2 linked regions of the Beijerinckia sp. 28-YEA-48 genome follow. The protein of the gene in region 1 interacts with the protein of each later gene in a pairwise test. Links are inferred from orthologs where the notes say so. Each region holds a gene or a part of one and is shown in the gene's direction. Other genes may lie near its edges.

Region 1 (3,872 bases):
CGTCGTGGCGGCGACCGTCGATCATGGCCTGCGCCCGGAGGCTGCCGAGGAGGCCGCCACGGTGGCTGCCTGGTGCCAGGGCGCCGGCATCGATCACACCATTTTGCGCTGGGACGGGCCCTATCCGAAGACCCGCATCCAGGAACGGGCGCGCGAAGCGCGTTATCGGCTGCTCGCCGAGGAGGCGCGACGCCATGACGCTGCGGCTATCGCGACGGCCCATCACGCCGACGATCAGGCCGAGACGATCCTGTTCCGGCTTTTCGGCGGCAGCGGCGTCGCCGGTCTGCGCGGTATTCAGGCGGTCAGCGCGACAGATGGCTTGACTGGCGGGCTGCCCGTGCTGCGTCCGCTGCTCGACTGGACCAAGCCGGCGCTGGAAAAACTATGCTCTGACAACGGTTTACCGTTCTCGCGCGATCCCTCGAACGACGATCCGCGCTATGCGCGGGTACGGCTGCGGCAGCTTTCCGGCCAACTTGCGGCCCAGGGGCTCGGCGCGACCGAATTGGCGCGCCTTGCCCGCCGTATGGCTGGCGCCCAGGACGTCATCGATTGGGCTGTCGAAACGCAGCGGACACAGCTCGTGCGCACGCCATTGCAAGATGCACGTGGCGAGGGCCAGAGGCTTGATTTCGCGCCTTTCGCCGCTTTGCCGGTCATGCTCGTCGCCGCCATTTTGCGCGCCGAGATTGCCGCTGTCACCGGCAACGATGGCGCCCTTCGCCTCGACCGGTTGGAGGCCGCGGCCGCGGCGATTTCCGTCGCTCTGACCCAGCATCAAGCTTGGCAGGGGACACTCGGCGGCGCGGTTCTGAAGCTTGACAAGACAGGCCGGCTGGAAATGCGCCGGGAACCCAGCCGAAGGCGCGGCCGCTAAAGGCCTATTCACCGTTTACGGTCAGACTTGCTTCACGTTGCCGCCTGAATTGACCGTTCATAATGCAGCATCAACAGCGGCTTCCCTTGGCAAGGAGCGGGTCGCGGCTTACATATGATCATGATCTGGATGGCGTGCGGCAAAGTGCGCTGGAGCCAGAAGCCATTGGCAGGATCGAATGAACCCCAACGTCCGGAATTTTGCTCTCTGGGTTATCATCTTTTTGCTCGTCGTTGCTCTGGTGATGTTGTTCAACAACCCAGGCCAGCGTGAGCCGTCGCAGCAGATCGCCTTCAGCCAGCTCCTTGGCGATGTCGATCAGGGACGCGTGCGTGAGGTGACAATCGCTGGCCATGAAATCACCGGCCATTATACGGACAATCGCTCGTTCTCGACCTATGCGCCGAGCGACCCGTCGCTGGTTCAGCGCCTCTACAACAAGAATGTCTCGATCTCGGCGCGTCCGCCGAGCGATGGCAACAACTGGCTCGTCACCTTGCTCGTCAACGGGCTGCCGGTCATTGCCTTCCTGGGGCTCTGGATTTTCCTCTCCCGACAAATGCAGGGGGCCGGCGGGAAAGCCATGGGCTTCGGCAAGTCGAAGGCCAAGCTTCTCACGGAAGCGCATGGCCGCGTCACATTCGAGGATGTGGCCGGCATCGACGAGGCCAAGGAAGATTTGCAGGAGATCGTCGAATTCTTACGCGATCCGCAGAAGTTCCAGCGGCTCGGCGGCCGAATACCGCGTGGCGTTCTGCTTGTGGGCCCGCCCGGCACCGGTAAGACGCTGACGGCGCGTGCCGTCGCTGGCGAAGCCAATGTGCCGTTCTTCACCATTTCCGGTTCTGACTTCGTCGAAATGTTCGTCGGCGTCGGCGCCAGCCGCGTGCGCGACATGTTCGAGCAGGCGAAGAAGAACGCACCTTGCATCATCTTCATCGACGAAATCGACGCGGTCGGTCGCCATCGTGGCGCTGGTCTCGGCGGTGGCAATGACGAGCGTGAACAGACGCTCAACCAGTTGCTGGTCGAGATGGACGGCTTCGAAGCCAATGAAGGCGTGATCATCATCGCCGCCACCAACCGGCCTGACGTGCTCGATCCGGCGCTGCTGCGCCCGGGCCGTTTCGACCGGCAGATCGTTGTGCCCAATCCCGATGTCTCGGGCCGCGAGAAGATCTTGCGCGTGCATGTGCGCAAGGTGCCGCTGGCGCCGGATGTCGATCTTAAGGTCATCGCGCGCGGCACCCCGGGCTTCTCCGGCGCCGACTTGATGAACCTCGTCAACGAAGCAGCCCTGTTGGCGGCGCGGCGCAACAAGCGCATCGTCACCCATCAGGAATTCGAGGACGCCAAGGACAAGGTCATGATGGGCGCCGAGCGCAAATCCATGGCCATGTCGGAGGAAGAGAAGAAGCTCACCGCCTATCACGAAGCGGGCCACGCCATCGTCGGCATGTTCGTGCCGGCCGGCATTCCCGTGCACAAGGCGACGATCATTCCGCGTGGTCGCGCGCTCGGCATGGTGAAGTTCTTGCCGGAAGGCGATCGCTATTCGATGAAGTACAAGGAGTTCACCTCGCAGCTTGCGGTCGCCATGGGCGGACGCATGGCGGAAGAGTTGACCTTCGGTAAGGAGAACATCACCTCTGGTGCCTCCGGCGACATCGAGCAGGCGACGAAAATGGCGCGCGCCATGGTGACGCGTCTTGGTTTCTCCGAAGAACTCGGCACCGTGGCCTATGGCGAGAACCAGGAAGAAGTGTTCCTTGGCATGTCGGTTGGCCGGCAGCAGAACATTTCCGAGGCGACGGCGCAGAAGATCGACGCTGAAGTGCGCAAGCTCGTCGATACGGCGACGCAGGCGGCTCGGAAGATTCTCACCGATAAGCACGACGAGTTCGTCAATCTCGCCGAGGCGCTGTTGGAATATGAGACGCTGACCGGCGACGAGATCAAGGATCTGCTCAACGGCAAGCGTCCCACCCGTCAGCCGACGGATGAGCCGCCGGCACCGCGTTCCTCGCCGGTGCCGACCACCAACAAGCCGCGTCCGCGGCCTGAAGGTGGCCTGGAGCCGCAGCCGACCGCGTAAGCTCTGTTGGCGTTAAAACGATCAATGCCCGGCGCTCGCGCCGGGCATTTTGTTTATGCGGGAAAGATCTCGTCGAGCCGTTCGGCCGGGCGGCAGACGCGCGCGCCTTTCGCCGTGACCACCACCGGACGCTCCATCAGGATCGGATGCGCACCGAGCGCATCGAGAAGCTGTGCGTCGGTGAGATCGGGATTGTCGAGACCGAGATCGTCATAGGGCGTGCCTTTGCGGCGCAGGATGTCGCGCGGAGTCATGCCGAGCTGTTTCAGCAACGCCTGCATCTGCATGCGGCTTGGCGGCGTCACCAGATATTCGATCACCTGTGGCTCGACGCCGGTTTCGCGGATGCGTGCCAGAACGGTGCGGGACGTCCCGCATTTCGGATTGTGATAGATCGTAGTCATTGATTTTCCTCGATTCCCTGGCCAGCCGATGGCGTGTTGTTGGTATAAGTGATTGCGGGGAAGCGTTAAATACGTTGAATTTTAAGGAAAGACTCCGACATTACGCGACGTTACAGTGATATAGCATCCTGCTTGGCACGCTTGGCCGGGCACGTTTGGATAGCTACGTTTGGGCGGGCACGTTTGGTGCCTGAAGCGGAAGTTTTTGATGGCAGTAGCACGCAAATATTTTGGCACCGATGGCATTCGCGGTCGCGCCAACAGCATGATTACGCCCGATCTCGCTTTGCGCGTGGGGCAGGCTGTCGGCCTAGTGTTCCAGCGCGGCGAACACCGTCATCGGGTCGTGATCGGCAAAGATACGCGGCTGTCAGGCTATATGATCGAATACGCTTTGGTCGCGGGCCTCACCTCCGTCGGCATGGACGTGCTGCTGCTTGGCCCGATGCCAACGCCGGCCGTCGCTATGCTGACGCGCTCGATGCGCGCCGAC
Region 2 (3,532 bases), 4.9 Mb from region 1 along the record:
GGAGCGGACAAATCCGACCGGACCGGCACTGGCACCCGCTCGGTGTTTGGCCATCAGATGCGCTTCGATCTCAGCGAAGGATTTCCGCTGGTCACAACCAAGCGCGTCCATATCAAATCCATCGTCCATGAACTGCTCTGGTTCATCGCCGGCGACACCAATGTCCGCTATCTCCACGACCACGGCGTCAGCATCTGGAACGAGTGGGCAGACGCCAACGGCGACCTCGGCCCAGTCTATGGCCATCAATGGCGCTCCTGGACGGGCGCCGACGGCCAGCCCCACGACCAGCTCAAGGCGCTGCTCAGCGAGATCAAGCGCAATCCGGATTCGCGCCGCCTGATCATTTCCGCCTGGAACGTCGCCGACCTGCCGGCGATGAAACTGGCGCCGTGCCATTGCCTGTTCCAGTTCTATGTCGCCAACGGCCGCCTCTCCTGCCAGCTCTATCAGCGCTCGGCGGATGTGTTCCTCGGCGTGCCGTTCAATATCGCCAGCTATGCCCTGCTCACCCATATGATCGCGCATGTGAGCGGGCTTGAGGTTGGCGATTTCGTGCACACCTTCGGCGACGCCCATCTCTACAACAACCATTTCGAACAGGCCCGCCTGCAATTGACGCGCGAGCCCCGGCCGCTGCCGCGCCTGAAACTCAATCCGGCCGTGAAGTCGCTGTTCGACTTCCACTATGACGATATTGCTTTCGAGAATTACGATCCGCATCCGCTGATCAAGGCGCCGGTGGCGGTGTGAACGCGGGCAAGCTTGGTACACTTCCCATCGTCCTCGTCGCCGCGGTTGCCAGCAACCGCGTCATCGGCGGCGACAACCGCTTGCTCTGGCGGCTGTCGACCGATCTCAAGCGCTATAAGGCGCTGACCTGGGGCAAGCCGATGGTCATGGGCCGCAAGACCTTCGAGTCGATCGGCAAAGCGCTGCCCGGCCGCGAAACCATTGTCATCACCCGCAATCCCGCCTTTACCGCGCCCGGTGTCCTGACGGCCCCGACCCTCGAAACAGCCCTCGAGATCGCGCACGAGCGCGCCGCGGCCATGGGCGCCAACGAAATCATCATTGCCGGAGGTGGCGAGATCTACGCCCAGGCCATGCCGCTCGCCTCCCGGCTCGAAATTACCGAAGTCGATCTGGCCCCCGAGGGGGATACGTACTTCCCCCAGGTTGACGCCGGCGCCTGGCGTCTGGTCCAACGCACCGCCCATGGGCCCGGAGGGCTGGAACTCGGCCCGAACGACCAGGCACCATTTACCTTCGTCACCTACGAACGATCGTAAATCCGGCTTATACGTTGAAAACTAGCCCGATAGCGCTTATTTGCGTTGGGCTTTGCGCAATTGCCGCGCTGGGCGGTTTGGGGAAACGAAGGGAAGTTCATGCCCTGGAATAATCAAAGCGGCGGGGGTGGGGGTGGACCCTGGCGTCCGAACAATAATCCCGGTCCGTGGGGACAAGGTCCGTCGGGCGGTGGCTCCGGCGGCGGCGGTCCGACACCGGACCTCGAGGAATTGCTGCGCCGTAGCCAGGATAAGCTGAAACAGGTGGTCCCGGGTGGCTTCATGGGCGGCGCCGGTATCGCGCTCGTCGTGGCGGCCGCCGCGGTCATCTGGCTCGCCAGTGGTATTTATACGGTGCAGCCGAACGAGGCCGGTATCGAAACCGTCTTCGGCCGCTTCACCAACCGTACCGAGAACGGCCTGCGCTATAATTGGCCCGCGCCGATCGGCAACGTCATCAAGCTGCGCGTCACCGACCGTAACAGCATCGACATTGGCTTCCGCACCCGCGAAGACCCGCGTCGTCCGAATAATCAGACCCAGAGCGATGTGCCCGAAGAAAGCCTGATGCTCACCGGCGATGAAAACATCGCCGACGTGAAATTCCGCGTCATCTGGCAGATCGACCCGACCAAGCCGGAAGAATATGCCTTCAACGTGCGTGAGGTGCGCGAGACCATCAAGGCGGTTTCCGAAAGCGCCATGCGCGAGATCGTCGGCCGCACGCAGATCCAGAAGATCCTCACCGCCGAACGTAAAGTGATCGAACCGGCGGCTCAGGATCTGACCCAGCGCGTGCTGAACGATTACAAGGCCGGTGTGCAGATTCTGCAGGTGCAATTGCTCTCGGTCGATCCGCCCGAGCAGGTCATTGCGGCCTTCCGCGACGTCACCGCCGCGCAACAGGACCTCGATCGCTTGCGCAACGAAGCCGAAGCCTATGCCAATCGCGTCGTGCCGGAAGCACGCGGTGGCGCGGCCCGCATTCTTCAGGAAGCCGAAGCTTATCGCGAGCAGACGGTTGCCGAAGCACGCGGTCAGGCCTCGCGCTTCACCCAGGTCTACGACCAATATCGCCTTGCGCCCGATGTGACGCGCGAGCGCATGTATCTTGAAACCATGGAGCGTGTTTTGGCAGGCGCCAACAAGATCATTCTCGATCAGGGCGCTGGCCAGGGTCAGGGCGGCGTCGTGCCGGTTCTGCCGCTCGGCCAAATGCTCGATTCGTCGGCGGCAAGCACGGCCGCGCCGACCTCTGCACCGCAGCAGGGAGCGCCCCGTCGATGAACAAGTCCGTCTTCGGCTTTGCCGGCCTCATCGTTCTCGTGGCGCTGATTTTCGTCGGCTACAGCGCCACGTTCACTGTCAATCAGACTGAATATGCCCTGCTGCTGCGCTTCGGCGAGCCGGTTCCCGGCCGCGCCGTCGTCAAGGAGCCGGGCCTGCACTTCAAGGCGCCCTTTATCGAGAACGTGGTCTATTTCGACAACCGCATCCTCGATCTCGAAACGCCGAAACAGGAAGTGCTCGCCTCCGACAACAACCGCATCGAAGTCGACGCCTTCCTGCGTTATCGCATCACCGACATCCTGCAGTTCTATCGTTCGGTGCGCACGATCAACGGCGGCAACAACCAACTCGCCTCGATCCTGAACTCGGCCGTGCGCCGCGTGCTGGGCGAAGCGACCATGGTTCAGCTCGTCCGCGACGACCGCTCCAACCTGATGCGTCGCATCCGCGATCAGGTGAACCAGGAATCGACCAAGTTCGGTGTCGAGATCAACGACGTGCGCATCCGCCGCGCCGACCTGCCGCGACAGATTTCCGAACAGGTCTTCCGCCGCATGCAGACGGAACGCGCCAGGGAAGCGGCCGACTACCGCGCCCAGGGTGCCGAACAGGCGCAGCGCATCACCTCGAAGGCGGATCGCGACGTTGTCGTCCTCCGCGCCGAGGCGCAGCGCCAAGCCGACCAGACCCGAGGCGAAGGCGATGCCGAGCGTAACCGTGTCTTCAACGAAGCTTTTGGCAAGGACCCGGGCTTCTTCGGTTTCTACCGCTCCATGCAAGCCTATGAAGCAGCGTTGAAACCGGGTGAGACCCGCATGGTCATCAGCCCGAATACGGAGTTTTTCCGCTATTTCAACCGCCCCAGCGGCGTGGCGGCTCCGGCCTCCGGGTCGAAACCCAGCAATTGAGCAGGTCTTTGACCCCACTCATTGAGTAAGACACCCGTTTCG

Evidence for each region. The genes of interacting proteins can lie anywhere in the genome.
Region 2: the proteins of ftsH (region 1) and hflK interact in binary tests that used the Escherichia coli proteins (3 or more experiments, as listed by UniProt). The link is inferred for Beijerinckia sp. 28-YEA-48 from one-to-one orthologs.

The regions. Positions count from the first base shown.
Region 1 is NZ_FNSI01000001.1:5,034,356-5,038,227, forward strand. The notes cover bases 557-3,516. They hold ftsH (ATP-dependent zinc metalloprotease FtsH), read left to right. Parts: upstream 557-1,058; coding sequence 1,059-2,975; downstream 2,976-3,516. Other genes in these bases: tilS (tRNA lysidine(34) synthetase TilS), read left to right, coding at 557-880; arsC (arsenate reductase (glutaredoxin)), read right to left, coding at 3,029-3,379. Also shown: more of tilS, read left to right, coding at 1-556; glmM (phosphoglucosamine mutase), read left to right, coding at 3,588-3,872. UniProt on the Escherichia coli protein: Acts as a processive, ATP-dependent zinc metallopeptidase for both cytoplasmic and membrane proteins. Plays a role in the quality control of integral membrane proteins.
Region 2 is NZ_FNSI01000001.1:132,287-135,818, reverse strand. What follows is about bases 511-3,485. They hold hflK (FtsH protease activity modulator HflK), read left to right. Parts: upstream 511-1,391; coding sequence 1,392-2,579; downstream 2,580-3,485. Other genes in these bases: hflC (protease modulator HflC), read left to right, coding at 2,576-3,485; BLW50_RS00600 (dihydrofolate reductase), read left to right, coding at 750-1,292; BLW50_RS00605 (thymidylate synthase), read left to right, coding at 511-753. Also shown: more of BLW50_RS00605, read left to right, coding at 1-510; more of hflC, read left to right, coding at 3,486-3,490.